Regions from separate parts of the Klebsiella sp. WP3-W18-ESBL-02 genome, predicted to be linked through region 1. Evidence: predicted binding sites of a transcription regulator. Region 1 holds the regulator's gene; each other region holds the start of a gene.
The links. The regulator CRP, encoded in region 1, controls carbon source genes, mostly activating them, when cyclic AMP is high. The targets are predictions, from matches to a motif close to ATGTGANNNNNNTCACAT.

Region 1 (7,753 bases):
TAAACTTTGGTAAAGCACTGGCCTGAGGGGCTGTCCCTCTTTAGAATCAAGCCACTTGCTTTCTCTACTGCACCTGTTAAAGGAATTCTCATGCTCAAATCAACTCTGGCGGCCGTGGCGGCTGTTTTTGCTCTCTCGGCGATGGCTCCTGCGGCTTTAGCAGCAACCCAGAATCCGCACGTACTGCTGACGACCTCCGCGGGTAATATCGAGCTGCAGCTGGATAGCCAGAAAGCGCCGGTTTCCGTTGAAAACTTCCTGAAATACGTTAATAGCGGCTTTTACAACAACACGACGTTCCACCGCGTGATCCCGGGCTTTATGGTTCAGGGCGGCGGTTTTAACGAGCAGATGCAGCAGAAGCAGCCGAACCCGCCGATTAAAAACGAAGCTGACAATGGCCTGCGTAATACTCGCGGCACTATCGCGATGGCGCGTACTGCTGATAAAGATAGCGCAACCAGCCAGTTCTTCATCAACGTGGCCGATAACGCCTTCCTTGATCACGGTCAGCGTGATTTCGGCTATGCGGTATTCGGCAAGGTTGTGAAGGGCATGGACGTGGCGGATAAAATCTCCCAGGTGCCGAGCCATAACGTCGGGCCGTACCAGAATGTGCCGACCAAGCCGGTCGTGATCCTTTCCGCGAAAGTCCTGCCGTAAGCCATATCGGGCGGCGTCAGGCATGAGGCCGTCGCCCGTATCGCTAAAGTGGATGTCACCCGGTAGAATGGCGGCAGAAAGATAACCGGAGCCGCCATGATCCTGCTGATTGATAATTACGATTCCTTTACCTGGAACCTTTACCAGTATTTCTGTGAGCTGGGCGCCAGCGTAACGGTCAGACGTAACGATGACATCACTCTCGAGGAAATCGCCCTGCTGGCACCGGAGAAAATCGTTATCTCTCCAGGCCCCTGCACGCCGGATGATGCCGGTATTTCACTTGACGTTATTCGCCGCTACGCCGGCAAAATTCCCATTCTTGGCGTCTGCTTAGGTCATCAGGCTATCGCTCAGGCCTTTGGCGCGCGTATCGTTCGCGCCGCTCAGGTCATGCACGGCAAAACCTCGCCGATTTTCCATCAGCAGCAGGGCGTCTTTCGCGGGCTGAATAACCCGCTGACGGTTACCCGCTATCATTCGCTGCTGATTCAGCCGGGTACCCTGGCGGACTGCTTTGAGGTTACCGCGCTTAGCGAAGCCGGTGAAATCATGGGGATTCGTCACCGCGAGTGGGATCTCGAAGGCGTACAGTTCCACCCGGAAAGCATTCTTAGCGAGCAAGGACACGCGCTGCTGGCCAACTTTCTCCATCGATAGTAGTTGCCATGATGTGATTTTTTATGCATATTTTGTGGATAGATTCTCACAATCATTGCTGCATCGTTGAAGAAGGGCATGACATGGTAACCAAACAACCTGCGATCACCCGCGCGACCTTCGATCAGGTCATTTTGCCAATTTATGCACCGGCCGAGTTTATTCCGGTGAAGGGCAAGGGCAGCCGCGTCTGGGATCAGCAAGGCAAAGAGTACGTTGATTTTGCAGGCGGTATTGCGGTGACGGCGCTGGGCCACTGTCATCCGGCACTGGTGGACGCGCTGAAAACCCAGGGTGAAACCCTGTGGCATACCAGCAACGTGTTTACTAACGAACCGGCGCTGCGCCTGGGGCAGAAGCTGGTGGATGCTACCTTCGCGGAACGTGTGGTATTCATGAATTCCGGAACGGAAGCCAACGAAACCGCCTTTAAGCTGGCGCGTTACTACGCGTCTACCCGCCATAGCCCGTACAAAACCAAAATTATTGCCTTCCATAACGCGTTCCACGGACGTTCGTTGTTCACCGTTTCCGTGGGCGGTCAGCCGAAGTATTCCGATGGTTTTGGCCCGAAACCGGCCGATATTGTCCACGTACCGTTTAACGATCTGCATGCGGTAGAAGCGGTAATGGACGATCATACCTGCGCGGTCGTGGTCGAGCCTATTCAGGGTGAAGGCGGCGTACTGGCGGCAACGCCAGAATTCCTCAAAGGCCTGCGCGCGCTGTGCGATAAGCACCAGGCGCTGTTGGTGTTTGATGAAGTGCAGAGCGGCATGGGCCGTACCGGCTCGCTGTTCGCTTACATGCACTACGGCGTGACGCCGGATATTCTGACCAGCGCCAAGGCGTTGGGCGGCGGTTTCCCGGTCAGCGCTATGCTCACCACCGAAGAGATTGCCAGTGCCTTCCACGTGGGGTCACACGGTTCCACCTACGGCGGTAACCCGCTGGCCTGTGCCGTGGCCGGGGCGGCCTTCGATATCATTAACACCCCCGAAGTCCTTAACGGCGTGAATGCTAAACGTGAGCGCTTTGTTCAGCATCTGCAGCACATTAACGCGAAGTACGATGTCTTCAGCGATGTGCGCGGCATGGGTCTGCTGATAGGTGCAGAACTGAACGCGAAGTATAAAGGCCGCGCGCGCGACTTCCTGTATGCTGCGGCGGATGCTGGCGTGATGGTGCTGAATGCGGGCCCGGACGTGATGCGCTTTGCGCCATCTCTGGTGGTGGAAGAACAGGATATCGACGACGGTATGCAGCGCTTTGCACAAGCCGTGGCAGCATTGATCAGCTAGACTGCCGTTTCAACCAGCCGCCGTGCCGCGGGCGCTGGCGCCAGGCCACCGACGAGATGGTGTGCATGGTGCTTAAGTGCCCTAAAATACGCTGGAGATGCTGTTCCATGGTGCTCAACGGCCCGTGGGACAGCGCGTCCGGCGCTTCCATAATGTTCACCTCGCCGCTGCTTCCCGCCTCATCGTATTCCAGACGCTGCTGACAGCGCTGGAGCGCGATTTCACACGACTCCAGATAGCGTTGGGCCAGATCCGGCGTCAGCATGTTGTGCTCGCGTGCCAGGGTCGTCATGGCGTTGATGTGCTCGACGATAAACTGGCTGTGGGTGACCCACAGCTTCATGTCTTCGAGATAGCGAGAGTTAAATCCCGGTTCCTGCATGGCCTGGTTGAGGGTGTTGTACAGCGTATTGTGCGCCTGGTTGACGCGCATGCGCTGATAGGCAAGCTTAGGCGCCTGCGGGTCGGGGCTGAGGATCAGACGAATGGCCTCCTGGTCAGCCTCCAGCGCCGCCTGAGCGTTCTGACGCAGCTGGCCGCTCTGCCACTGCGGCCACAGCCAGATCATCCCACCAAAGGCAATCAGGCAGCCGATCAGGGTGTCGATAAAGCGGGCGATAATAAACTCTTCGCCGTTGAGCGTCAGAAGCTGCAAGGTATACACCGCCGTAATCGTGAAGCCCACGGTGGCCCAGCCGTAGCTGCGGCGAATAATCAAGTAGCTTACCAGCGTCACGATCAGCATCCCAGCCAGCGCCCACCCTTGTGGCGTGTGGAAGTGTAGGGCGATAGCGGCGATGACCAGCCCGGCCAGAGTCCCTGCCGCACGATGGAAAATCCTTACGCGCGTAGCGCCGTAGCCGTTTTGCGTGACCAGCAGGACCGTCATCAGGATCCAGTAGGGTTTCGGCAGATGCAGCGCCATCCCCATCAGGCTGGCAATGCTTAACATGACGCTGAGGCGTGCGGCGTTGCGCAGCGCGGGCGACTTCAGCGACAGATAGCTTTTTAACGCCGGGATGAGCGGCAGGCGGCGCTCTTTGTCGGCCATCAGATTACGTGGGTAAAGTGGGCGCTGGCTACGCAGTACGCGGGCAATACGGCTGAAGTGCCAGGCGCAAAACTGGCCGACCGGGTTATCCGGATGCTGGCGGGCAATTTTATCCAGCGCGCCAATCTGTTTGTCCATCGTGAAGCGCGTGGGGTAGCGATGATAGAGAAGATCGTCCGCCAGCACGCGCAGGCGCGCGGAAACGGTCTGCGCGTTCCAGCGGATCACCGCTTCGGCGTGGCTTTGTTCAACCAGCTTCTGGACCTCTTCCGGCTGGTGCAGGCTAACGGAGATATGTTCCTGCAAATCCAGCCCCATCTGGAAAGCACGCAGCAGCCGCTTGTAGTCGTTATGTTGGTTAGCAGCCAGCATATGCAGCTGCTGGTAGCACTGGGAAATGAGATCCACCACCTTTTGCTGGCGAGTGAGCAGTGGCGGGAGTGCGCTGCTGGGGTCGGTATGCTGCGTCAGCAGACTATATTTTGCTTCGCAATAGTCGGCCAACTGACGGTAGAGCAGGCTTAACGATTCACGCAGCGGCTGTTCGCGCCATATCCAGAACCACCACCAGTTGAATAATCCGTACCACAGGGTGCCCAGCGCGTAGATGAGCAGCGGCTGCCAGATGGGCATATTGCCGGCCAGGCTGAGCGTAAAAATGGCGGCGATCAGCGAGGCGGGCAGTAGCCGCCCGTGCAGCGCGCTGATCTCCGCCGTTACGCCCAGCAGCAGCGCTAGCCCGCTCAGGATCAGCGGCAGGGGAACGTCGCGCGCCAGCAGCAGCTGCACGGCAAGGCTGCACCCGGCAAACAGGCTGCCGCCGATAATCAGGCGTTTGAAAAAGCGCTTATGTGGGGTGTCGAGACCGGCGATGTTGCAGCAGGCGGGCACCAGCGAGAACAGCAGGCCCTGCTGAAGATGGCCGAAAAGCAGGCCAATAGCCACGGGCAAACACAGCACCAGCGTTTGCCGTAGTGCATAGTTGATTTCTGGGTGGTAAATCAGCCTGCGCCACATAGGGGAAAACAAAAGCGGCGTATTGCCTGGCAATACGCCGTTTAGGCTGGATTAGCGGGTACCGTAAACGACAATGGTTTTGCCGTGTGCGGAGATCAGGTTTTGATCTTCCAGCATCTTCAGGATACGGCCCACGGTTTCACGGGAGCAGCCCACGATCTGACCGATTTCCTGACGGGTAATTTTGATCTGCATGCCGTCCGGGTGGGTCATCGCATCCGGCTGTTTGGCCAGGTTCAGCAGAGTCTGCGCGATACGACCCGTCACATCGAGGAACGCCAGGTTGCCGACTTTCTCAGAGGTAACCTGCAGACGACGCGCCATTTGCGAAGAGAGACGCATCAGAATGTCCGGGTTAACCTGGATCAGCTGACGGAATTTTTTATAAGAGATTTCAGCCACTTCACAAGCGGTTTTTGCCCGTACCCACGCGCTGCGTTCCTGGCCTTCTTCAAACAGGCCTAACTCGCCGATAAAATCGCCCTGGTTGAGGTAAGAGAGGATCATCTCTTTGCCTTCTTCGTCCTTGATGAGAACTGCCACTGAGCCTTTTACGATGTAATACAGCGTCTCTGCTTTTTCACCCTGGTGAATCAGCGTGCTCTTCGAGGGGTACTTATGAATATGGCAATGAGACAAGAACCATTCGAGAGTCGGGTCTGTTTGCGGTTTGCCAAGCACCATGCGCGGTTATCCTCTGTTATAAGCTCTTCCCGGCGGCAAAAACCTGACGGCCACCGGTTGCAATAGTATCCTTCCCGTTACCTGGGAAGTCGGCTGTCGAGTTACGCCGCAGCCTGTAATGTGATGTCCTCTGCATACATGCAGTACGTTTATGTATTACCGTAGCATCCTGACTGTTTTAGCATAGCTTTCGCCGTGTGTCTCCTGGTGTCTCGCTTCAGCATGACGGCGATCGCCTTCCATTGCGAGAATTGTTATGTGCGCGTAATCTGAGAAGAATATTGCAACCTCGGAGTTAAAAATTATGCAAGCGCGTGTGAAATGGGTTGAAGGGTTAACCTTCCTTGGCGAGTCCGCTTCCGGCCACCAGATTCTGATGGACGGCAACTCTGGCGATAAAGCGCCAAGCCCGATGGAAGTCGTGCTGATGGCCGCTGGTGGCTGTAGTGCTATCGACGTGGTGTCTATTCTGCAAAAGGGCCGTAATGACGTCACCGATTGTGAAGTGAAGCTGACGTCCGAGCGCCGTGAAGAAGCGCCGCGACTGTTTACCCATATTAATCTGCACTTCATTGTCACCGGTAAAGCGCTGAAGGATGCGGCGGTATCTCGTGCGGTCGATCTGTCGGCGGAGAAATACTGTTCGGTTGCGTTGATGCTCGAAAAAGCGGTGAATATCACCCACTCTTACGAAGTGATTGAGGGGTAAACCCTTAACAAGGGCGTATGCCGTGCGACTGTCGGGTGGCGGCTACGCCTTACCCGACCTACTCGTTTCGCAATATCCTGTAGGCCTGATAAGCGAAGCACCATCAGGCTTAAGGTTTAGTTGCGGCCTTCCATTAAACGCTGCACCAGCGGCGTCATAATCAATTCCATTGCCAGCCCCATCTTCCCGCCGGGAACGACCAGCGTATTCATATGCGAAATAAACGATCCCTGAAGCATGGCCAGCAGCCACGGATAGTCGATGTTTTTAAGATTACGGAAGTGAATCACCACAAAGCTCTCGTCCAGCGATGGAATACTTTTCGCGGCGAAGGGGTTAGACGTGTCGACCGTGGGCACGCGCTGGAAGTTGATGTGTGTGCGTGAAAACTGCGGGGTGATGTAGTTGATGTAGTCTTCCATTGAGCGCACCACCGAGTCCATGACCGCTTCGCGCGAGTGGCCGCGTTCGCTGGTGTCGCGAATCATCTTCTGGATCCACTCAAGGTTTACGATCGGCACCACGCCGACCAGCAGATCCACGTGGCGGGCCACGTCGTGCTGCGGCGTCACCACGCCGCCGTGGAGCCCTTCGTAGAATAGCACGTCGGTAGGCTCCGGCAGGGGCTGCCAGGGTGTGAACGTGCCGGGCACCTGGTTCCACGGTACCGCTTCGTCGTAGGTGTGCAGGTATTTGCGCGACTTCCCTTTACCGGTCAGGCCGTAATCGCGAAAAGTCTGTTCCAGCAGACCAAAGTCATTGGCATCCGGACCGAAGTAGCTGATATGGCGGCCCAGATCGCGGGCCTTGCGGATCGCCATGTCCATTTCCGGGCGTGTATAGCGGTGGAAGCTGTCACCTTCGACCTCGGCGGATCGCAGGTTAAGCTGGGCGAAGATTTTACGGAATGCGAGGCTGGTGGTGGTCGTACCCGCTCCGCTGGAGCCGGTAACGGCAATAACCGGGTGTTTGGCAGACATGCGAATAACTCCCTGAATACGTGACAGCAAGCAGCGTGCTTCCTGTCACTAGTATAGTTAACCGCGGAATTGGTTACGGGGCATGATATTGACGGTCTCGTGAAGTTCTGACCAGACCAGCACCGCTTCGCCTGTTTGTAGCTGCTGTTTGACGTCGGCGACCTTTTGCGCAAGTGAACGCTCATATTCACCATAATCAGTGCCTTCGCGCAAGACAAAGCTTTCAATCAGGTTATCCAGCGTTTGCGGGTCGAGGTCCTGCCATGGAATGATCATCCTTTCGTCCCCAGCCAGCGCATCAGCCAGGTGGGGATGCGTTTCTCCAGCCACATTTCCGGGTGGCGGAGAGTCCCACCGATAAAGCCCACGTGCCCGCCGTGCTCGGTCAACTGATACTCGACGTTATCCGGCAGCTCTTCCTGGGCGGGAATAGAATGATGATCCATAAACGGATCGTCCTTAGCGTGGATGATCAGCGTCGGCTTGGTGATTTTGCTTAAGATAGGCATCGCGCTGCATTGACGATAGTAGTCAATGGCATCGGCGAAGCCGTGAATTTTTGAGGTAATCGAGTCGTCAAACTCGCGGATGCGACGCATGCTTTTCAGCTGGCGTAAATCTACCGGCAGCGAGCCGGGATAGGCCTTGAGCTTGCGGGCCGCGTTGCCCTTGAGCAGATTGAGCAGGT
Region 2 (7,753 bases), 1.6 Mb from region 1:
GCCGAAAGCGGCGCTCAATCGCAGTGCAGGGAAGGGGCGGGAAAGGGTGAAGTAGTAGTGCGGGCCGCCCATTTCCCGGTCTTCGTTGATATAGAAGTCGGCGCCGCCGCTGCGCAGGATCTGCAGCGCCTCTTTGCTGGTATCAACCTCTATGATTTGCTGTAGTTCAAGCGTGGGGTAGGCTTTTTTCACCAGCGCCTGGGTGCGATCGTGGCGGCGGAAGATAACGCGTGTGTTATTGAGATCGTTAGGGTTCTTAGCCTGACGGGTGATGCTCACCGCGACGACTTCAGTATCAAACAGCGGCACGGAGAGCGTCTTATTTTCAGCGTTCGGTTTGGTTTGCAGCACGCTGGCATAGAGGCCATAGTCATGGTGTGCAAAACGCTTTTCGAACGTTTGGCCATCGACAGGGCGCAGGGTGAGATTGTAGCCATAGCGCGCATTGATGGCATGCAGCAGTTCGGGGTAAAAACCGCGGTACTGCCCGTGGCTATCGCGCCAGAATTCAAAGCTGTCGGCATCCAGCACCCACACGGGAACGGGCGCCGCGGGTTTGACCTTCTGCGGCGGGACGGCAAACGCCCGCAGTGTGCAAACGAGTAACAGGGTCAGTAGAACAAGGAGACCCAGCCCGTGTCGAAAAATTCGGCAGTTCTGTGTCACAAGTCAGTTCCTTTGCAGTGACTATTCTATCCATTTAATAGCTGATCTAGCACCGGGGTTCTCATAACCCCACCCCCAGTTTAGTCGACCAAATGGCCTGATGACAGTAAATAAAATCGGGGTTATGTAATGATTTTTATCCGCCTGAACGCGCAAAAGTGTGACCGTCTCAATAAAAAATAAAACCATTTTTCATAAAATTTGAAAGTGTGTTTGTCTGGTAGTAAGGTTACCCCAACGTAATCGAACGACTGCGGGCGCTCCCGCGTAGCTTTCAGGAGAGGAAAGAATGAAAATTGCACTGATGATGGAAAACAGCCAGGCCAGCAAAAACGCGACCATTCATCATGAGTTAAAAGCCGTTGCCGATGAAAAAGGCTTCCCGGTATACAACGTGGGCATGTGTGATGAAAACGATCACCACCTGACCTACATTCACCTGGGTATCATGGCCAGCATCCTGCTGAACTCGAAAGCGGTAGATTTCGTAGTAACCGGTTGTGGCACCGGCCAGGGCGCGCTGATGTCCCTGAACATTCACCCGGGCGTTGTCTGCGGCTACTGCCTGGATCCGGCAGATGCCTTCCTGTTTGCCCAGATCAACAACGGTAACGCGCTGTCTCTGGCCTTCGCGAAAGGCTTTGGCTGGGGCGCAGAGCTGAACGTACGCTACATGTTTGAAAAAGCGTTCACCGGCCGTAACGGCGAAGGCTACCCGCCGGAGCGTAAAGAGCCGCAGGTTCGTAACGCAGGCATCCTGAACCAGGTGAAAGCAGCGGTCGTTAAAGAAAACTACCTCGACACCCTGCGCGCTATCGACCCGGCGCTGGTGAAAACCGCCGTTTCCGGTCAGCGTTTCCAGGAATGCTTCTTCGAAAACTGCCAGAACAAAGAAATTGAAGCCTTTGTTCGTGAGATCCTGGCGTAAGCCTGAATCTTTCTGTTTGACCAAAACCCACGCCAAGGCGTGGGTTTTTTCGCTTAAGAGGGCTTCCTTTTCTGCGATACCGCGCTGCCGGCGTCCCGCGTCAGGTGCAATGTATCGAACATGCCAACCAGGCAAATCAGCGCAATAAAGACAAAGGCGAGGCGGAAGCTGATGCCCGGCACCTCGCTCAGCGCCAGCGTCGCGCTTAACTTCTCGCCGATGCGGATGCCAATCGCCCCGAGCGTAATACCAAGGCCAATGGCTAACTGACTGGCGGTGCTGAACAACGTATTGGCGTAGCTCATCTGGGAGGACGGGACGTCGGCAAATGCCAGCGTGCTGACGCCGGTAAACTGGATCGAGCGGAACACGCCGCCGAGATAGAGCACCAGCATAATGACCCAGACCGGCGTCTGCGGCGTCAGGAAAGCACAGGCAAGCAGCGCCAGCACGTTCAGCGAACCGTTGAGCAGCAGCAGGCGGCGAAAGCCCAGCCAGCGTATCAGCGGCGTAGTGGCGGGTTTGATCGTCAGGTTACCCACAAACACCGCCAGCACCAGCAGGCCGGAGTGGAACGGGTCCATACCGAACCCAACCTGGAAGAGTAGCGGCAGCAGAAACGGTACGGCGCTAATGGATGCGCGGAACAGCGAACCGCCGTACATCGTGACGCGAAAGGTGGGGACCTGCAGCGCATCCATGCGGATCATCGGCGCCGGGCTACGGCGAAAATGGCGCAGCGCATAGCAGAAGGTGGCCCCACCGACGATAAGCAGCGCGATGACCGTCCAGCCCTGCATTTTTTCGGCGCCAAGCATCTCCATCGCATACACCAGGCTCACCATCGATACCGAGGTGGCCAGGAAGCCCGGCAGATCGAATGGACGACGCTCATCGTCGCGAACGTTGGGAATAATGCGCAGCGCCAGAATAATCGCAATAATGCCGAGCGGAACGTTAATAAAGAAGATCCAGCGCCAGTCGGCGACCTGGGTAATAAATCCGCCCAGCGGCGGCCCGATAATGGGCGCAATCAGCGCGGGCCAGGTGAGCGTGGCAATCGCCGAGATCAGCAGATGCTTTGGCGTGGTGCGCAGTACCGCCAGTCGGCCAACGGGGACCATTAACGCGCCGCCAACGCCTTGTAGAATACGCATTGCCACGAAACTGTGGGCGCTGGTGGCGAGGCCGCAAAATACCGAGGAGACGGTGAAAATAGCCAGCGCCAGGCTGAAGATAGTACGGGCCCCGAAGCGGTCGGCTATCCAGCCGCTGGCGGGAATCAGTACCGCAAGGGTGATCAGATAGGCGCTGATACCGATATTCAAATCGACGGCTTCAACGCCAAAGGTTTTCGCCATATCCGGCAGGGCAGTGGCAATCACCGTCCCATCAAGAAACTCCATAAAGAACGCACCGGCCACCAGCAGCGCGGCAGGGGATACCCCGCGTGTTGCCTGGGCCTGGAGAGGCTCATTCATTGTTGTGTTACCCTATCAAAAAAATGCGTAAAATTTACAAATTTTGTAGACGTTGTAAGTGACAGATTTTAATAACAAAATTTATATAAATTTAACGCGATGCACCAATTTTATGTGATATAAATCGCAAAATGGTTGATTTTTGTGACGGCGGTCATATTATGTACGTAAAGACAATAACATCTGCATAACAAAAACCGGAGCATTCACATGAAACAGCGTATGCGTAAAATCCTCAAAAGCATGTTTGAAAACTATTGCAAGACTTTCAAAGACGTACCGCCAGGCGCTATGTTCTGATAAAAAAACCTGCTGCGGCAGGTTTTTTTATCTTTCGCAAAAGTAGGGTACTATTACGCTCCGCAAAAAAGGAGCAAAAAATGTCTCAGAACCTGACCCCTAACGATGAGCTGGTTTCCGACGTCGTCGCCTGCCAGCTGGTCATCAAACAGATCCTCGACGTGATTGATGTGATTGCCCCGGTAGAAGTGCGCGAGAAAATGGCGACTCAGCTGAAGGCCATTGATTTCACGACGCATCCGGCAGGGGCTGACCCCGTGACGCTACGGGCGATTCAAAAAGCGATCGCGCTGATTGAGCTGAAGTTTACGCCGCAGGATGCGACGCATTAATGCCTGTCTGATGGGTTCAGGCACGCGTCCTGAAAACAGAAACAACAAGGGCGGCCATAGCCGCCCTTGTTGCATTATGATGGCTGCCGTTTATTCACGATGTTCAGCAGGTGGCGGTCGGTTTGCTGGATGCACAGGCCCGCTTCACGCGCGCTGCGCACCTCATCCAGAATGGTCTTCAGCAAGATACCATCCTGTTGCTGTTCTTCTTCCAGCGTATTGAGGAAGCTCAGGGTGTTATCGTCTTGAAGCACTTTTGCCTGTTCAGTAAGTTCCGACAGCGTTGAGCTACGCTGATCGTGGTCTTCAATTGTTGTCAGGAAAAGATCTTCGAGGGTTGCACATTTAGCCTGGCGAATTTCGAAGGCTTTCACCACCGGGTAAGCGCCGGCTTTCTTGATAAAATCAAACACGCGCATCATTTGCGTGACGCTGGACTGCGCGCGCGAACGTAAGAACGTCGCAGTGCCATTTAGTCGATGTTCTGAACACCACTCGCTCAAACGCAAATAATGATTAGATGCATGGAATTCGAGATTCATCTGAGCATTAAGCTTTTTAACCATTCCTGGAGCTGCCATATAAATATCCTTATTACTGGTAGGAACGATACGCGTGACATCGCATAGTTCTAAATAGCCGCTAACCATGCGCTATTTACGCGTTTGAATGTGACGACATATTACCTGTCGTCTTCAATCATGAACGCAAGATATAAACCTTCTTTAGTTCACAAAAATAATACTCTGAGTTTGCGTATAAGAAAACTCTTATGACTCGCTTTTTACGTTTCGTTACAACCTATATTAAAGTGGAGGATGACTATCAAGAAATTCCGTCGTAACACCATGAATAATATGAAGTATAAGGCTTCTCTCTTGAGTCGTTAAGACGGGGTTGAACGCGAAGATGTTTGTTGCATTGATAATGAATAAAAGTGTGATGAATATCTCATTTATCCGCCCGTGCCGAACGTACACATAGGCGCGATACGCAATATTTGTTATGAATGGTGTATGGCAAGTAATATTCCCCATTTATATATCATGATATGTACCTGGACCTCAGATATTAGAATGTGGGTAAATTTGTTTTAGATCATTTTTGATAATTACCGACGAGGGGATTATGTTCGCCGGCATGACATATGTGCATAATCCCTCTTTATTTCTCGTTCGGGGGGATGCGTTAATTTAAATTCACAGGAGTTATAATGAAACAGGTTGCCGTACTGCTGGCCCCAGGGTTTGAGGAAGGGGAAGCGATTGTCACTATCGATATTCTGCGTCGCTTACATATTGGCGTTGAGCTGGTGTCGTGCGCAGAGTCGCGGGCTGTGGTGAGCTATCACGATATTCCGATGGTGGCTGACGCCACGCTGGCAGAGCGTCTTGATACGCTGTACGACGCGGTTGTGCTACCGGGGGGGCCGCAGGGAAGCGTGAATCTGGCAGCAAGCAAAGACGTTGTCCGGTTTGTGGCGAACCACGATGCCGCAGGCAAATTCATTTGCCCGATCTGCTCAGCCGCCGCGCGCGTACTCGCCGGAAACGATTTGCTGAAAGGCCGCCGCTACGTGTGCTCTGGCGACCTGTGGCAGGACGTCAAAAACGGTGAATACGTTGATGCACCGGTTGTTGAAGATGGCAACCTAATCAGCGGTAAAGGCTTTGGCCATGTGTTTGATTTCGCCTTTACCGTAGCGGCGCGCCTGCTGGGCGATGAAGCGCCGGTACGCGATCACGCCGATCACATCTATTATCGCTGGTAATTCATCCTGCCCTGTGGCGGAAGGGATTTTCACGCTATCAATATAGATAAAATAGCTATTTCCCTGCGCGAATTGTCAGACAATTCGCGCAGCAGATATGTATTTATCTGCTGAATCTATGCATCACATCACTGTAATTCAGCGGTGTGATGGCGCTCTCTTATGGAAGATTAATTCCTGGCTATTAATGTTTCAACAACGTTAATGCTGTTAATGACACAGCTAATACTTTGTTTTATGTCCGATTTAAATCGTTGGTCTGATTTTTCCCTACATAAAAGAACATTAAGGCTGGAGTTAACCATGCACAAATTTACCCACGCGCTGGCGGCCATCGGGCTGGCAGCCGTTATGTCACAATCAGCTATGGCCGAGAATCTTAAGCTCGGCTTTCTCGTCAAACAGCCGGAAGAACCGTGGTTCCAGACGGAATGGAAATTTGCCGATAAAGCGGGCAAAGACCTCGGTTTTGACGTCATTAAAATTGCCGTACCTGACGGTGAGAAAACCCTTAATGCGATTGACAGCCTGGCGGCCAGCGGCGCGAAAGGCTTTGTTATTTGTACACCAGACCCGAAGCTGGGGCCCGCTATTGTTGCCAAAGCGCGCGGCTATGATATGAAAGTGATCACCGTCGACGATCAGTTCGTCAACGCCAAAGGCAAGCCGATGGAAGAGGTCCCGCTGGTCATGATGGCGGCGAGTGAAATCGGTGCTCGTCAGGGCCAGGAGCTGTATAAAGAGATGCAAAAGCGCGGTTGGGATATCAAAACCACCGGCGTGATGGCCATTACGGCCAACGAACTGGATACCGCACGTCGCCGCACGACGGGCTCAATGGATGCGCTGAAGGCCGCCGGTTTCCCGGAAAAACAGATCTATCAGGTCCCGACCAAATCTAACGATATCCCCGGTGCGTTCGACGCCGGTAACTCGCTGCTGGTACAGCACCCGGAAGTGAAACAGTGGCTGGTTATCGGCATGAACGATAACACCGTGCTGGGCGGCGTTCGCGCCACGGAAGGTCAGGGCTTTAAAGCGGCTAACGTTATCGGTATCGGGATTAACGGCGTAGATGCCGTCAACGAACTGTCGAAAGCGCAGGCTACCGGTTTCTTCGGCTCCCTGCTGCCAAGCCCGGATATCCACGGCTATAAAACCAGTGAGCTGCTGTATAACTGGGTACAGAAAGGTGCTGAGCCGCCGAAATTCACGGCGGTGACCGACGTGGTGCTGATTACTCGCGATAACTTCAAAGAAGAGCTGGCGAAAAAAGGCCTCTAAGTCCTGATGGTTCTCCTCCCGCGTGCGCGGGGGGAGAGGGATCGTGTCAATGTGGAGGTTGCGATGCAACAGTCTACCCCTTATCTCTCCTTTCGCGGTATCAGCAAAACGTTCCCCGGCGTTAAGGCCCTGTCCGATATCAGTTTCGACTGCTATAGCGGGCAGGTGCACGCGCTGATGGGGGAGAACGGCGCCGGAAAGTCGACGCTGTTGAAAATACTCAGCGGTAACTATGCCCCGACGGCGGGCACGCTGGCGCTGCGCGGCGAAGAGATTTCATTTGTCGATACTACCGCGGCGTTGAACGCGGGTATCGCGATTATTTACCAGGAACTGCATCTCGTCCCGGAAATGACCGTGGCGGAAAATATTTATCTGGGTCAGTTGCCGAGCCGCGGCGGGATGGTTAACCGCAAGCTGCTGAACTATGAAGCGCGTCTCCAGCTCGAACATCTGGGGCTGGATATTGACCCGGACACCCCGCTTAAGTATCTGTCTATCGGCCAGTGGCAGATGGTGGAAATTGCTAAGGCGCTGGCGCGTAACGCCAAGGTGATTGCCTTTGACGAACCGACCAGTTCGCTTTCCGCCCGCGAAATAGACAACCTGTTTCGGGTGATCCGCGAACTGCGTAAAGAGGGGCGAGTCATCATCTATGTCTCGCACCGCATGGAAGAGATCTTTGCGCTGAGCGACGCTATTACGGTGTTTAAGGACGGCCGCTATGTCTGCACGTTTGACGACATGATGGCGGTCAGCCATGACCGGCTGGTACAAGCGATGGTCGGGCGCAATATTGGCGACATCTACGGTTGGCAGCCTCGCCCGCACGGGGCAGAGCGGCTGCGTCTTGAACAGGTGAAAGCGCCGGGCGTGCGTATGCCGATTTCGCTTACGGTCCGCAGCGGCGAGATCGTTGGCCTGTTTGGGCTGGTGGGGGCCGGGCGCAGCGAGTTGATGAAGGGGATATTCGGCGGTTCCAGGATCACCG
Region 3 (7,753 bases), 2.2 Mb from region 1:
GGCGCGCGCCTATCAGACCTATATCGACGAACTGAAGCAGTACCACAACCCGCGCTACGGCCGCGGCCCGATTGGCGGAAACTACTACGCCGGCACCTCGTCTATTTCGGCCAACGTGCCGTTTGGTGCCCAGACTATGGCTACACCGGATGGCCGTAAGGCGAAAACGCCGCTCGCCGAAGGCGCCAGCCCGGCTTCCGGTACCGACCATCTGGGGCCAACCGCGGTGATCAGCTCTATTGGTAAGTTACCGACGGCATCCATTCTTGGCGGCGTGCTGCTTAACCAGAAGCTGAACCCGGCAACGCTGGAAAACGAGAGCGATAAGCAGAAACTGATGGCGCTGCTGCGCACCTTCTTTGAAGTACACAAAGGCTGGCACATTCAGTACAACATCGTGTCGCGTGAAACGCTGCTGGAAGCGAAGAAACATCCGGATCGGTACCGTGATTTAGTGGTGCGCGTGGCGGGGTATTCGGCGTTCTTTACCGCGCTGTCGCCGGATGCGCAGGATGATATTATTGCCCGTACGGAGCACACACTGTAGTTCGGTGTTTTCCCCCTCACCCTAACCCTAACCCTCTCCCCAATGGGGAGAGGGAACCGCACGGAGCCATTTTTCTCACCTTTTTTGGTGGTTGATGCTGGTGTTGTTATGTGAGTCACCAATGGTTGAAAGTTTACTCACTTAGTTGCGTGTCCACTATTGCGGGATAAGATCAGAAGACCATTTATCGTTTACTGACCTATGGACCGGTACGGTGCTGATTTTCAACTAAAACATCGAGATGCTGTTCCTTACGACGAAACTCACTAGGGGAAAAACCGGACACACGGTGAAAATCACGGGAAAAATGCAGCGGATCGTTATACCCCACAAGAGCAGCAATACGGCTAATTGAATCGTTGGTTTCAACCAGAAGCCGTCGCGCCTGCGACAACCGATAGTTTTTTAGCCACTTTAGCGGGCTTTGATTGAATGTGGCCTGAAATAAACGAAAAAGTTGGGGCTTACTCACCTGACAGTAATGCATAAATTTTTCAATATCCCATTCATCACTGTAGTGACTGTGGATCTGATAAATCAGCTTGCCTAATCCGCGGTGTAAAATAATAGGCGTTCTTTCCGCTTCAAAACTGCGGTTTTCCAGCAGCATAAAAATGAGCTGCGCACAAAGAAGATCGCAGCGCGCGTCCGCCACCAGCGTATGTGTATGCATCATGCTAAAGATATGGTTATAAATTTCAGTCACTTTGTCTGGCTGTTCAAACTGAAAAACCGGGTTGCGCGACACCTCGAGGATTTGCATCAGGTTATTGAGCTTCCCCCCCTCAATTCGCACCCACAGAATTTCCCATGGTTCCTCTTTATTGGGGAAATGTTCATGCGGCCAGCGTACTGGCAGCCAGGCTAGCCCGCCTTTTTTCACGGGATGAAGGGTATTTTCCATCCGGATAAACCCACTGCCGTTGAGGCAAAAAATCAGCTCATGCCCCACAACTGACTGGCGTCTGACATGAAAGTTTTCAGCCGTCTGAATATGCCCGGCGCGCAAAATACGATAGTTCACCAGCGTCGAAAACTCATCCGACTCACGATACCAGTTTGCCACGATGCGGGTTTTCTGCGTTTCTCTTCCCATTAGCTCCTGCCTACCTGAACACCCTGTATAAGGGCGTACAGCGTGGCACGGTCAATATCAAAACGCCCGTAACACGCCCGAATTCCAGACAAAATTTTGAACCACTTCACAACTTCATTGACATGAAAATTTTGTCCATGTTGCAGAGAATTCTACCTATCACGCCTCATCGCCGACCTGCCTAAAGTAGCGTTATCCCAACCGCATAGTGTTGTGCGGTGACCTAGCAAACAGGAGTAGTTGTAGATGATTGATTTTAACGATCCCCGTCAGGTTGCGAAGGCAATTCAGTTCACCAATGTAAACCCGGATTTGACGCGTGAAGGGTTATTAAAGCACCTGGAAATTTGTCAGCAGTATCAATTCGATGCTGCGATGATCGCGCCATGCTGGGTGTCTCTGGCGAAAGATGTGCTGAAAGGCAGCGGGATCCGCGTTGCCACCACCGTGAACTTCCCGCAGGCCAACGACACCACCGCCATGAAAGTCGCCCTGGTGCGTGAACTGGCGAAAGAAGGCGCTGACGAATTTGATTTCCCGCCGAACCCAGGCTTTTTGCTCGGTGGTCTGGACGAGCTCTATTTCCGCGAGTTGAAAGAAGTCACCCACGTTGCTCACGATCTGGGTATGAAAGTAAAAGCTATGCTGGAGTTCGGCTTCATCACTGAAGAAGCAATGAAAATCAAAGCCACTCGTTATGCATACGAAGCCGGTATTGACTGGGTGAAACAATCCAGCGGCTGGGGCAAAGGCGGCTGCGCAGCCACGGTAGAAGATGTTCAACTTCTCAAAGCGAATATCCAGGCCCCGTGCCGCGTGAAAGTTTCCGGTAAAGTCAACACGATAGAAAAAATGAAAGAGATGTTTATTGCCGGGGCGGAACTGGTGGGTACCAGCTCCGGGCCAGAGCTGGTGAAAGGCCTGGTAGGCGATATCAACGGCTATTGATTTATCCCGGGACACCGTGGCAACGCGGCGTCCCGTTCAAAAGCAGTACAGAGAATGGAGTATGTGATGAGTGTATTTATTCTCGGTAGTTATGCAAAAGCGTTAGTGATGACCACCGATCGTATCCCACTGGCAGGCGAAACGCTGATTGGCCGCGATTTTCGCCAGACCTGGGGCGGAAAAGGCTCGGACATGGCGGTGCAGGCCGCACGCTTAGGTGCAGATGTCGCCTATGCGGGCGTTGTCGGTGATGATGCATTTGGCTATGAGTTCGTCGGTTTAATGCAGGATGAAGGCATTGATATCCAGGCGCTGAGCATCACCCAAGAGTTGCCGACCGGCGCCGGGTTGATCGTCAAAGATCGCGAGGCGCGAAATATCATCGTGGTGGATATGGGGGCCAACAAACTCTTTACCCCATCTCGCGTTGATGAAGCCATTGCCTCCTTAGCTGAGTGCAATGTTGCCCTGGCCCAACTGGAAATTCCGCTGGAAACCGCGCTGTACGGCTTGCGTCGCGCCCATAGCCTGGGGAAAACCACCATCCTGAATCCGGCGCCCGCCCAGGATCTGCGTCAGCTTGATTTAAGCGCCATCGACTACCTAACCCCGAATGAAACCGAAGCCCGCGTCGCCCTGGGGCTGCCGCCGGACGATCCGCGTAGTAACCGGGAAATCGCCGATCTGCTGTTAGATACCGGCTGCCGCTACGTCGTAATGACACTGGGCGATGCAGGGTCGGCGGTCTACTCCCGCGACGAAACCCTCGAGGTTGCCCCTTGTCGGGTTGAGGTGGTCGACAGCAACGGCGCAGGTGACAGCTTTAATGCGGCGCTGGCGACCGCTCTTGATGAAAATCAGTCGCTTCACGATGCCGTCTTATTTGCCAACGCCACCGCCGCATTGTGCTGCACCGCCTGGGAAACCGTGCCGTCATACCACACACGTGCCGACGTTGAAGCCTTCCTACAGACACAGGCAACAACCGAGGAGCACGCACGATGAGAACCGGACGAATTCAGCATCCTGAGCTGGCGGGCGCGCTGGCGACCCTGGGCCACACCGACATTGTTCTGGTAACCGATGCGGGCTTTCCAATCCCGGCGAATGCCCACCGCATCGACCTGGGCTTCTGGCCGGGAACCATCGACGTCATGACCATCCTGCAGGTGCTGCGCGAAGAGATCTTCGTCGAAGAAGTCCACTTCGCCAGCGAAGTGCGTGATTGCAACCCGCAGCTCTACCGCGACCTTCAGGCGGTTTATACCGGCTCCGGCGCCGAATTCCGCGAAGCCAGCCATGAAACGCTGTGCCAGCAGCTAGCGCAGCAGGCCAAAGTCATCATTCGCTCGGGTTCGTTTAACCCGTGGGCTAATTTTGCGCTCGTCGCCAGCACCGATCCGTTTGCCTGGTTTACCGACGCCTCCGGTGTTGCCCCGCTGCCGGCCTACGTTGCCCGACGCCAGCGCATTCTGGACAACGTCGTTCCGGAACTCAACTAACAGGAATCATTATGAAAGCAGCCGTTGTTAGCCAGCGCCACCCCGGAAAAGTCGAGATCAAAAAGATAGCGCTCCGGGATCTCAAAGCCGGTGAAGCGCTGGTCGAAGTGGAATGCTGCGGCGTTTGTCACACCGATTTGCACGTCGTGCAGGGCGATTTCGGCCCCGTTCCCGGTCGTATTCCGGGACACGAAGGGATTGGCATCGTGCGCGCGATCGCTGGCGATGTGACCAGCCTGCGCATTGGCGATCGCGTCAGCGTCGCGTGGTTTTATGAAGGATGCGGCGTTTGCGAGTACTGCGTCAGCGGTCGTGAAACGTTTTGCCGCAAGGTCAAAAATGCTGGTTACAGCGTCGATGGCGCGATGGCAGAGCAGTGCATCGTGAAAGCCGATTACGCCGTGAAGGTGCCAGAGGGGCTCGACTCGCTCATTGCCAGCAGCATTACCTGCGCCGGGGTGACAACCTATAAAGCGATAAAAGTCTCCACGGTACGTCCTGGGCAATGGGTCGCGGTCTGGGGCGCTGGCGGGCTCGGCAACATGGCCATTCAGTTTGCACGCAACGTTTTTAATGCCCGCGTGATTGCCATTGATATCCAGGACGACAAACTCCAGCTCGCGCGCGAATCCGGTGCGGAGTACACCATCAATGCGCGGGAGGAAGACGTCCCAGCTCGCATCAACGAGCTGACCGCAGGCGGCGCGCATGCCGCAGTGGTGGTGGCCGTCGCACGCTCGGCCTTCAACCAGGCGGTCAACAGCGTACGAGCCGGAGGCCGCGTGGTCTGCGTTGCCGTCCCGGCGGGCGATCTCGACCTGAACATTGTCAAAACCGTGCTGGACGGCATCGAAATCGTCGGCAGCCTGGTCGGTACACGTCAGGATCTGGCGGAAGCTTTCGATCATGCGCTGGCAGGACGCGTACATCCGGTCGTTCAGGCCCGTCGTCTGGATGAAATCAACGACATTTTTAACGAGATGGAACGCGGCGCAATCCAAGGGAGAATGGTGATTGATATGCGCCAGACGGCCAAAACGGCCAGTACCCAATACCAGGAGTCTGAAGCATGAAAATCACCGGCTGGCGCACGCTCAAAGCGCTGCATAACTGGGGTAGGCCGATCGGCGATATCAACGGTAGCCTGATCTCCGGAGTCACCGAAATCCCTTTTCTGGTGCTGGAAACTGACGAAGGCATCTGTGGTATCGCGCCGGGAGGCCATGCCGATATCGAGCGTATCTTCCCGGCCATTGAAGGCGAAGATCCCCGCGCGGTTACCGCGCTCTATGACCGCATGCTGTCCTGGGTATTTAAAAGCGGCCATGCAGGTAGCGTCTTTGGGGCCATCGGCGTCGTCGATATGGCGCTGTGGGATTTAAAAGCAAGGATCGCCAATGAACCGCTGTGGCGGCATCTGGGGGCCAGACAGGCTTTTGTGCCGGGCTATGCTTCCGGGCTCGATTATCCGCTCTCCCTTGACGAACTGGTCGCGCTACACCAACGTTTCGCCGAGCGCGGGTTTACCGCGTTCAAACTGAAAGGCGGCCTGGACGTCGAGCAGGATCTGGAGCGTTTACTGGCGGTGCGCGACGTGTATCGCCGTAACACCGCCGCCCCTTCGGTGATGATTGACGTCAACGAATCCATGAGCGCCAAACAGGCGGTGCGCTACGTCTCGCGTCTTGAGCGAGCGCTCGATCTGAGCTGGATAGAAGAGCCGGTAAGACGCTGGGATGCCGCAGGCCACGCCGCCGTCCGTCAGCAGGTTCACTGCGCGGTTGCCACTGGGGAGAACCTGACCGGCATTGAACAATTTGAACCGCTGATACGCGAACGCGCCGTGGACGTTTTACAGGCCGGTATGTGCTGGGGAATAACCCACTTTCTGCGCGTCGCAAATCTGGCGCAGGCCTTTAGCCTGCCCGTCAGCCCGGTCGGTTACAACACCAACCCGGTCGCACACGCCGCAGCGGCCATTGCCAACCATCTGAGTTGCGAAGTTCAGGATCTCACTTTCCCCACCGGGGTGAGCGTCGACCAGCGCATTGAAAATGGCGGCATTGTGCTGGGCAATGCCCCGGGGCTGGGGATTTCACTGGATGAAGCAGCGCTGGCAAAACCGCATGCGGAAGGGAGCTGGACTGTCGCACAGGGCCCACACGTCCGCCCAGAGCGGGCCGGATTACGGCTATCTCTGCGCACCACCGAGAACGACACATTACGTTCGGGAGCAGACAAAAAATGAAAACAGTCATGTTAGGCAAAACCGGTATTCAGGTTCCGGTACTGTCCATGGGGGCAGCGTCACTCGGCAGCATCTATCACCCGGTCTCACAGCAGCAGGCCAATGAAACCGTCGAAACCGCGCTGGCCCACGGGGTGAACTATTTCGATGTTGCGCCCTACTACGGGCTAACAAAAGCAGAAACGGCGCTTGGCGCAGCGTTAAAAGGTGTACCAAGAAAGCACTATACGCTGGCAACCAAAGTGGGCCGCTACGGTGATAGCCAGTGGAATTTTTCCCGCGAAGCCACCCTGCGCAGTATTGATGAGAGTCTCTCTCGCCTGGGAACTGACCATATCGACGTAATCCAATGCCACGATATTGAATATGGCGACCTGTCACAGCTGATTGATGAAGCGCTGCCGACGCTGCGTGCTTTGCAACAAGACGGCGTGGTGGGCCACGTTGGGATCACCGGGTATACGCTGGATTTGCTCGAGCGTATCGCCACTGAGCAGCAGGTCGACACGGTGATGGCCTATTGCACCTGGACGTTGCAGGATCGTCGTTTAGGCGACGTCGCTCGTCGGCTTAATCAGGCGGGAATCGGGGTGTTGAACGCGTCCCCGCTGGCAATGGGATTACTGACCCGTGACGGCGCGCCGCAGTGGCACCCAGCGCACACCGATGTGCAGCGAGTGTGCCGCGCGGTCACGGCACTGTGTGACCGCAATGGCGTCAATATTGCCCAGGCAGCCCTGCAGTTTGCCTTAACTACCGCAGCGCAAAACGGTATTGCCACCACCGTGATTGGCACCGCCAGTGCAGAAAATATGCTGGACAATATTCGCTGGAGCACGCAGCCGCTCGACCCGGAATTAATGGGCAAAATTGATGCGCTGATGGCACCAGTGCTGAATATTGGCTGGGACATGCTGCCAGGAAACGGAGGCAAAGCCCAAAAATGACGCTGATAGATAGCCACCTCCATCTGTGGAACCCACAGTGTTTATCTTACCCGTGGCTCAACGATCTGCCGGCGCTAAACCAGCCGTATCTTCCCGAACAGCTGGCCAACGTTGACGGCGCGCCGGACATGGCGATTGTTGTTCAGGCGGATTGCCTTATCGACCAGGCTCTCGAAGAGGTTATCTGGCTTCACCGGATAGCGGAACACAGCCCTATCGTCCTGGCCGGGATTGTCGCCTGCGCACCGCTGGAACACGGCGAGGCAGTACGCCCTTTTCTACGCCAGCTCCGGGAATGGCCATTAGTCGTTGGCATTCGCCGTTCGCTACAAAATGAGCCGCTTGAGCGCTTTTACGATGCAGACTATCGGGCCGGACTGTTGGCCGCCGCGCAGGAGGGATGGGTCATCGATCTGTGTATCCGCGCAGATCAGCTCCTTGCCGCTGACAACCTGCTGAACTGGC
Region 4 (7,753 bases), 2.3 Mb from region 1:
GTTTTGAAGGTGACGCGCAGATCTTTCACATCCAGCAGACGCTGTGACGCTGTTGCCGTTTCAATTATGCTCATGGCAACGCTCCTTAACGGTCTTTCGGGTCGAGGGCATCACGCAGGCCATCGCCGATAAAGTTAAAACAGAACAGGGTCACCACCAGGAACGCCGCCGGGAACAGCAGCAGCCATGGCGAAACTTCCATCGAGTTAGCACCGTCGCTCAGCAGAGCGCCCCAGCTGCTCAGCGGCTCTTGTGTCCCCAGTCCGAGGAAGCTGAGGAATGATTCAAACAGAATCATGCTGGGCACCAGCAGAGAGGCATACACCACTACCACCCCCAGCACGTTCGGTACGATATGGCGCACCACAATGCTGACGGTCGATACGCCGCCTACCTGGGCTGCTTCAATAAACTCTTTACGCTTCAGGCTAAGCGTCTGCCCGCGAACGATACGCGCCATATCCAGCCAGGACACCATCCCGATAGCAACAAAGATCAGCAGGATGTTTTGCCCAAAGAAGGTCACCAGCAGGATCACGAAGAACATAAACGGGAAGGAGTTGAGGATTTCCAGCAAACGCATCATTACCGAATCGATTTTCCCGCCCAGATAGCCGGAGAGCGAGCCGTACAGCGTGCCGACAACCACTGCAACCAGCGCCGCAGCGATCCCAACCATCAGAGAGATTCGCCCGCCGATTGCCACACGGACCAGCAGGTCGCGGCCGGAAGAGTCGGTACCAAAATAGTGCCCGGATTCCATATCCGGCGCATTGGACATCATGCCCCAATCGGTGTCGAAATAGGAAAACTGCGACAACATCGGCGCCAGGGTGACGAACAGCGCAATCAATACCAGCACAACCAGGCTGGCTACCGCCGCGCGGTTATGCATAAAGCGACGACGCGCGTCCTGCCACAGGCTGCGGCCTTCAACCTCAAGCTTCTCACTGAAGTTTTCCAGCGCCTCGCTGCTTTTTTTACTTAACATCATGGCGAACTCCAGCCTTAATAGCGAATTTTCGGGTCAATCACGGCGTAAAGTACGTCGACAACCGCGTTAAACAGGATCGTTAGCGCGCCAACCAGAATGGTCAGGCTCAGTACCAGGGAGTAGTCGCGGTTAAGCGCCCCGTTAACGAACAGCTGTCCAATCCCCGGCAAGCCGTAGATTGTCTCAATGACCATCGAACCGGTAATGATACCGACGAAGGCAGGCCCCATATAAGAAAGCACCGGCAGCAGCGCGGGTTTTAAAGCGTGACGGAAAATAATCCGCCGCATAGGCAACCCTTTCGCCCTTGCGGTACGAATAAAGTTGGAGTGTAAAACCTCAATCATTGAGCCACGGGTAATACGCGCAATGCTGGCAATATAGGCCAGAGAAAGCGCCACCATCGGCAGAATCATGAACTTCAGCGCCCCGCCGTTCCAGCCGCCGCCGGGCAGCCAGTGCAGTGTAATCGCGAAAATCATGACCAGCAGCGGCGCCACCACGAAGCTGGGGATAACCACCCCGGTCATCGCGACCCCCATCACCGCGTAGTCCCACTTGGTATTCTGATTAAGCGCGGCAATCACCCCCGCTGAGACGCCAAGAATAACCGCCAGCAGGAATGCCGCCGCGCCTAATTTGGCCGACACTGGCAGACTGCTCGCCACCAGATCGTTGACCGTATAATCTTTATATTTGAACGATGGCCCAAAATCGCCGTGCGCGAGCTGTTTCAGATAGCTGAAATATTGGGTGGTAATGGGATCGTTAAGGTGATATTTCGCTTCAATATTGGCCATAACCTCTGGCGGCAGCGTGCGCTCCCCCGTAAATGGGCTACCAGGCGCAAGACGCATCATAAAGAACGAAATGGTAATAAGAATAAATAACGTCGGAATCGCTTCAAGACAGCGACGGAGAATAAATTTCAACATTGCCCATACCTTTTGGCTGTGCCTGTAATAATACAATAATGCGAGACACCGTGGGGCAAGCCGAGCCTGCCCCACGTATTGCCATTAGTGCTTAATAATATACATATTTCTTGTATAAGTATTATCCAGCGGGTCTTTGCCGGTATAGCCACCGACCCATGGTTTCACCAGTCGGGCGTTTACATAGTAATAAACCGGTACAATCGCGCTGTCTTTGTCGAGCTGCTGCTCTGCTTTGCTATACAGTGCGGTACGCTGCGCTTCATCGGTCGCTTTCAGCGTTTCAGCCATGATGCTATCAAATGCCGGGCTCTTATAATGCGCGGTATTCATTGAGCTGTTAGACAACATGGTGTTCAGGAAAGAGGTGGGTTCGTTATAGTCGGCACACCAGCCTGCGCGCGCAATATCAAACGTCCCCTGGTGACGGGAATCCAGGAAGGTTTTCCACTCCTGGTTAACCAGCTTCACATCCACGCCAATGTTCTTTTTCCACAGCGATGCTGCGGCAATCGCCAGCTTCTTGTGCAGATCGGATGTGTTATACAGCAGGTTAATGGTCAGCGGTTTATCCGCGGTATAACCCGCTTCGGCCAGCAATTTCTTCGCTTCTTCGTTACGTTTGGCCTGAGTCCAACCGAACCACTCTGGTGGCGTCAGTTTTGCACCATCGGTGTAAGGTGGCGTATAGCCATAAGCCGGCATATCACCCTGTGCTTTTACCTTATTAACAATAATATCGCGATCGATACCCAGCTTCAGCGCAGTACGCACGCGCGCATCGGTAAACGGCGCTTTCTGGTTGTTAATTTCGTAGTAGTAGGTGCAGAGGTATGGGTCAACGTGAACTTCGCTCGGGATCTCTTTTTTCAGCTTCTGGAACAGTTCAATCGGCATGTTGTTATAGGTCATGTCGATTTCGCCGCTACGGTAACGGTTTACGTCCGTCACTTCAGAAGAAATTGGCAGGAAGGTAACCTGATCGATAACGGTTTTCGCGTTATTCCAGTAAGTTGGGCTGCGCTCAAGAACGATACGCTCGTTCACTACCCAATCTTTTAATTTATAAGCACCGTTGGTGACGATATTCGCCGGCTGGGTCCATTTTTCGCCATATTTTTCGATTGCTGCTTTTGGTACTGGCGAAGTGGAAGGATGCACCAGCAACTTGTAGAAATAAGGAACCGGTTCGCTTAAGGTCACTTCTAACGTATGGTCGTCAACCGCTTTTACGCCGAGATCGGTAATCGGTTTTTTACCTTCGAGGATTTCATCGATACCCGCGACATGGCCATACTGCAGGTAGCTTGCATACGGTGAAGCGGTTTTCGGGTCAACTGAACGCTGCCAGCTGTAAACAAAATCTTGTGCGGTCACCGGCGAACCGTCGGACCATTTAGCGTCTTTACGCAGATGGAAGGTCCAGACTTTAAAGTCTTTATTATCCCAGGATTCTGCTACGCCCGGTGCTGGATGGCCGTCCAGATCGCTGACCAGTAACCCTTCGAACAGATCGCGGCTAATATTGGACTCTGGAACACCTTCGATCTTATGCGGGTCAAGAGATTGCACTTCGGAACCGTTATTACGAACCAGGGTTTGCTTTTCTGCCAGCTGCACACCCGCGGGTACTTCTGCAGCCATAGCCGCGTTCCCTGCGATCAGCGCGGTGAGAATACCTGCCGCAACCAAACTTCTTTTTGTGATGATGGACATTGTGTTGATACTCCGTTCATTATTATTACTGACTGAAGTCAGCCTGTTTTAGTCCCCTTGCGGGTTCCTGTACAGCGCAGGAGATTTTTGCGTCTGCCAGGTCATTTACTGCCTGCTATCACCGACTTTTTTATTACGGTCGCTCTTTGTGGCAACCTGACGTCGATTCATTAAAGCCTCCCCCTGTCGGGACGCTTTTCTTATTCTGTTCATCACTGTTTACAAATAGAAACAGTTATCGTTTACATTACGTTATCCGCAAATAACTTAGGCCGGAAAGTACCAAATGACGATTATCACCGCCAATATAATTTGCAAATTTGTTAACCAATTCTCTTTTGCGCAGCATCCCACCCGCAGCAGGACAGCCTATAGAGAAAGCACCTAATCATGAAATCCATAAATTTCAGATAGATATGCAAAAATCTTTCGTATGACTCAACGCGTCAGCGTCGGAGGCGATTTTTTGCACAAAAACTTAACAGTTGCTCAATTTTTAGCACATAACTCTGCTGTGAAACTGAAATTACTAATATCATTTCAATTATCTAACGGCAAGCCCCAGAGTATCGTGTGAGAGAAATAACATTTCTATGCGGGAAGCAAGAAGATGAGGAAATGCATATCGCATTGATATTAATGGTTATTTTAGAATCATTCGAATTAATTATTTCTGTATCGGCATGATAAATGAACGATATGATTTTGTGATATTAACGGCAACAATAGATGTTAACATCCATTGCCGCCGTAGAATATTTAACCGACCAACCCCGGAAAGATGGATTTGATACCGGTCACAATAAATTCGATGCCAAGCGCCATCAATAATAGGCCCATGATACGGGTGACGACGTTAATTCCGGTTTGCCCCAGCATACGTACCAGCCAGGGAGAAATACGGAAAATGCCCCAACAGCACCAGGCAAACAGCGCAATAGATAAAGAAAAGCCGAGCAGATAAGTGAGCGAATGGTAGCGGGTACCCCAAACGATTGTCGAACTTATGGCCCCCGGCCCCGCCATCAGCGGCAGCGCCAACGGCACAACCCCCAGGCTTTCACGTACGGCGGTTTCTGATTTTTCCTGCTTGTTCTGCTTATCTTCCCCCAGCTTGCCGCTGATCATCGACATGGCAATCGATACGACCAGGATCCCGCCGGCAATGCGGAACGAATCGATGGAAATGCCGAACAGTTGCAGGATGAAATCCCCAAGGAAAAGCGAGGTCAGCAGAATAATTGCCACCGACAGGCTTGCCGTCAGGTTGGTTTTATTACGCACCGCCGCCGTTTGATAACTCGTCAGGCTGATAAAAACGGGTATCAGCCCAACCGGGTTCACCAACGCAAACAGCCCAATAAAGAACTTAAAGAAGATAGGAAAATCAAACAGCGTTTGAATCACGTGAACCCCGGAGCATCATTAAAAGTTGTAGTTGACGAACTGCAAATCGCGAGTCGCGCAGACAATACCCTTTTTATTAGCCATGTTCATTAGAATTATCCATAAAAATGAGGCAAAAACAGAGTGTTATGCATTTGTATAAAGTATGCTAATGTTTACACCACCAATACCCACCAATGATTAACAGTTTATACAATTTGCTAAAATCGGCCTGCTGAAAGGTGTCAGCTTGCCTTAAATTTGATTTAGATCACGTAAATCGTACTCAGAAGTGGGTAATCTGCTTACACCGAAAGAGAAACGGCCTCATAAATAAGGCGTATTTTCCGGTAAGCTCCTTGGCTAAATCGAAGCTCTTTTAGTAAATCAGTGAATCAGTTTGTGGGTAACACCTTGTTTCCTTAACTCTTTCACCAGCTGCAGGTGATTTGTCTATACTGACTTGTCGAGCAGATGATTCACTAAAAAAGTTTAACATTATCAGGAGAGCATTATGGCTGTTACTAATATCGCTGAACTTAACGCACTCGTCGAGCGCGTAAAAAAAGCCCAGCGTGAATATGCCAGTTTCACTCAAGAGCAAGTTGATAAAATCTTCCGCGCCGCCGCCCTGGCTGCCGCAGATGCTCGAATTCCTCTCGCAAAAATGGCCGTTGCCGAATCCGGCATGGGTATTGTTGAAGATAAAGTGATCAAAAACCACTTCGCTTCTGAATATATCTATAACGCCTATAAAGATGAAAAAACCTGTGGCGTGCTGTCTGAAGACGACACCTTCGGTACCATCACCATCGCTGAACCCATCGGCATCATCTGCGGTATCGTACCGACCACTAACCCAACTTCTACCGCTATCTTCAAATCACTGATCAGCCTGAAGACGCGTAACGCCATCATCTTCTCTCCGCACCCGCGTGCGAAAGATGCGACCAACAAAGCAGCAGACATCGTTCTGCAGGCTGCAATCGCTGCTGGCGCGCCAAAAGATCTGATCGGCTGGATTGACCAACCGTCTGTAGAACTGTCTAACGCGCTGATGCATCACCCGGACATTAACCTGATCCTTGCGACCGGTGGTCCAGGCATGGTTAAAGCAGCATACAGCTCCGGTAAACCAGCAATCGGCGTTGGCGCAGGTAACACCCCTGTTGTTATCGACGAAACCGCTGATATCAAACGTGCTGTTGCATCTGTTCTGATGTCTAAAACCTTCGATAACGGCGTTATCTGTGCTTCTGAACAGTCCGTTGTTGTTGTTGACTCCGTTTACGATGCCGTTCGCGAACGTTTCGCCAGCCACGGCGGCTACATGCTGCAGGGCAAAGAGCTGAAAGCGGTTCAGGATATTATCCTGAAAAATGGCGCGCTGAACGCCGCTATCGTTGGTCAGCCGGCGCACAAAATTGCCGAACTGGCAGGCTTCACCGTACCAGAAACCACTAAGATTCTGATCGGCGAAGTGAAGGTTGTTGACGAAAGCGAACCGTTTGCTCACGAAAAACTGTCTCCAACCCTGGCGATGTATCGTGCAAAAGACTTCAACGATGCCGTTGAGAAAGCTGAAAAACTGGTTGCGATGGGCGGTATCGGTCATACCTCTTGCCTGTACACCGACCAGGACAACCAGCCAGAACGCGTTGCTCACTTCGGTCAGATGATGAAAACCGCGCGTATCCTGATCAACACCCCTGCTTCTCAGGGTGGTATCGGTGACCTCTACAACTTCAAACTCGCACCTTCCCTGACTCTGGGTTGTGGTTCATGGGGTGGTAACTCCATCTCTGAAAACGTTGGTCCTAAGCACCTGATCAACAAGAAAACCGTTGCTAAGCGAGCTGAAAACATGTTGTGGCACAAACTTCCGAAGTCTATCTACTTCCGTCGTGGCTCACTGCCAATCGCGTTAGATGAGCTGATTACTGATGGCCACAAACGTGCTCTGATCGTGACCGACCGCTTCCTGTTCAACAACGGCTATGCAGACCAGATCACTTCTGTACTGAAAGCGGCTGGCGTTGAAACTGACGTATTCTTCGAAGTTGAAGCTGACCCGACTCTGACCATCGTTCGTAAAGGTGCAGAGCTGGCGAACTCCTTCAAACCAGACGTGATTATCGCGCTGGGCGGCGGTTCCCCGATGGACGCAGCAAAAATCATGTGGGTCATGTACGAACACCCAGAAACGCACTTCGAAGAACTGGCGCTGCGCTTTATGGATATCCGTAAACGTATCTACAAGTTCCCGAAAATGGGCGTGAAAGCAAAAATGGTTGCGATCACCACCACTTCCGGTACCGGTTCTGAAGTGACTCCGTTTGCGGTTGTAACCGACGATGCAACTGGCCAGAAATACCCACTGGCTGACTACGCGCTGACGCCTGACATGGCGATTGTTGACGCCAACCTGGTCATGGATATGCCGAAGTCCCTGTGTGCTTTCGGTGGTCTGGATGCCGTCACTCACGCCCTGGAAGCTTACGTTTCCGTACTGGCTTCTGAGTTCTCCGACGGTCAGGCTCTGCAGGCGCTGAAACTGCTGAAAGAAAACCTGCCAGCGTCTTACCATGAAGGTTCTAAGAACCCGGTAGCACGTGAGCGTGTACACAGTGCAGCCACCATCGCCGGTATTGCGTTTGCGAACGCCTTCCTGGGCGTATGTCACTCAATGGCGCACAAGCTGGGCTCTCAGTTCCACATTCCT

Region 2: the regulator CRP is predicted to act here: its motif matches at 3,188-3,205, upstream of azuC (stress response protein AzuC).
Region 3: the regulator CRP is predicted to act here: its motif matches at 1,738-1,755, upstream of deoC (deoxyribose-phosphate aldolase).
Region 4: the regulator CRP is predicted to act here: its motif matches at 5,291-5,308, upstream of H7R56_RS13340 (YchE family NAAT transporter).

The regions. Positions count from the first base shown of each region.
Region 1 covers NZ_AP021972.1:466,007-473,759, forward strand. Annotated here, with positions in the region: gene ppiA (peptidylprolyl isomerase A) at 91-663, shown strand; gene pabA (aminodeoxychorismate synthase component 2) at 760-1,323, shown strand; gene argD (bifunctional acetylornithine/succinyldiaminopimelate transaminase) at 1,407-2,624, shown strand; gene H7R56_RS02210 (YccS/YhfK family putative transporter) at 2,617-4,692, opposite strand; gene crp (cAMP-activated global transcriptional regulator CRP) at 4,744-5,376, opposite strand; gene H7R56_RS02220 (OsmC family protein) at 5,681-6,085, shown strand; gene H7R56_RS02225 (phosphoribulokinase) at 6,202-7,065, opposite strand; gene H7R56_RS02230 (YheU family protein) at 7,123-7,341, opposite strand; gene H7R56_RS02235 (hydrolase) at 7,338-7,753, opposite strand, start outside.
Region 2 covers NZ_AP021972.1:2,019,081-2,026,833, forward strand. Annotated here, with positions in the region: gene H7R56_RS09490 (HD domain-containing phosphohydrolase) at 1-666, opposite strand, end outside; gene H7R56_RS09495 (RpiB/LacA/LacB family sugar-phosphate isomerase) at 956-1,594, shown strand; gene H7R56_RS09500 (MFS transporter) at 1,648-3,075, opposite strand; gene azuC (stress response protein AzuC) at 3,286-3,375, shown strand; gene H7R56_RS09510 (DUF2766 family protein) at 3,456-3,707, shown strand; gene H7R56_RS09515 (non-heme ferritin-like protein) at 3,782-4,288, opposite strand; gene H7R56_RS09520 (DJ-1/PfpI family protein) at 4,921-5,478, shown strand; gene H7R56_RS09525 (arabinose ABC transporter substrate-binding protein) at 5,782-6,762, shown strand; gene araG (L-arabinose ABC transporter ATP-binding protein AraG) at 6,826-7,753, shown strand, end outside.
Region 3 covers NZ_AP021972.1:3,407,589-3,415,341, forward strand. Annotated here, with positions in the region: gene H7R56_RS16270 (formate C-acetyltransferase/glycerol dehydratase family glycyl radical enzyme) at 1-547, shown strand, start outside; gene H7R56_RS16275 (helix-turn-helix transcriptional regulator) at 747-1,643, opposite strand; gene deoC (deoxyribose-phosphate aldolase) at 1,890-2,591, shown strand; gene H7R56_RS16285 (ribokinase) at 2,658-3,596, shown strand; gene rbsD (D-ribose pyranase) at 3,593-4,093, shown strand; gene adhP (alcohol dehydrogenase AdhP) at 4,105-5,166, shown strand; gene H7R56_RS16300 (mandelate racemase/muconate lactonizing enzyme family protein) at 5,163-6,341, shown strand; gene H7R56_RS16305 (aldo/keto reductase) at 6,338-7,288, shown strand; gene H7R56_RS16310 (amidohydrolase family protein) at 7,285-7,753, shown strand, end outside.
Region 4 covers NZ_AP021972.1:2,770,412-2,778,164, forward strand. Annotated here, with positions in the region: gene H7R56_RS13320 (ABC transporter ATP-binding protein) at 1-74, opposite strand, end outside; gene oppC (oligopeptide ABC transporter permease OppC) at 86-994, opposite strand; gene oppB (oligopeptide ABC transporter permease OppB) at 1,009-1,929, opposite strand; gene oppA (oligopeptide ABC transporter substrate-binding protein OppA) at 2,014-3,645, opposite strand; gene H7R56_RS13340 (YchE family NAAT transporter) at 4,405-5,052, opposite strand; gene adhE (bifunctional acetaldehyde-CoA/alcohol dehydrogenase) at 5,546-7,753, shown strand, end outside.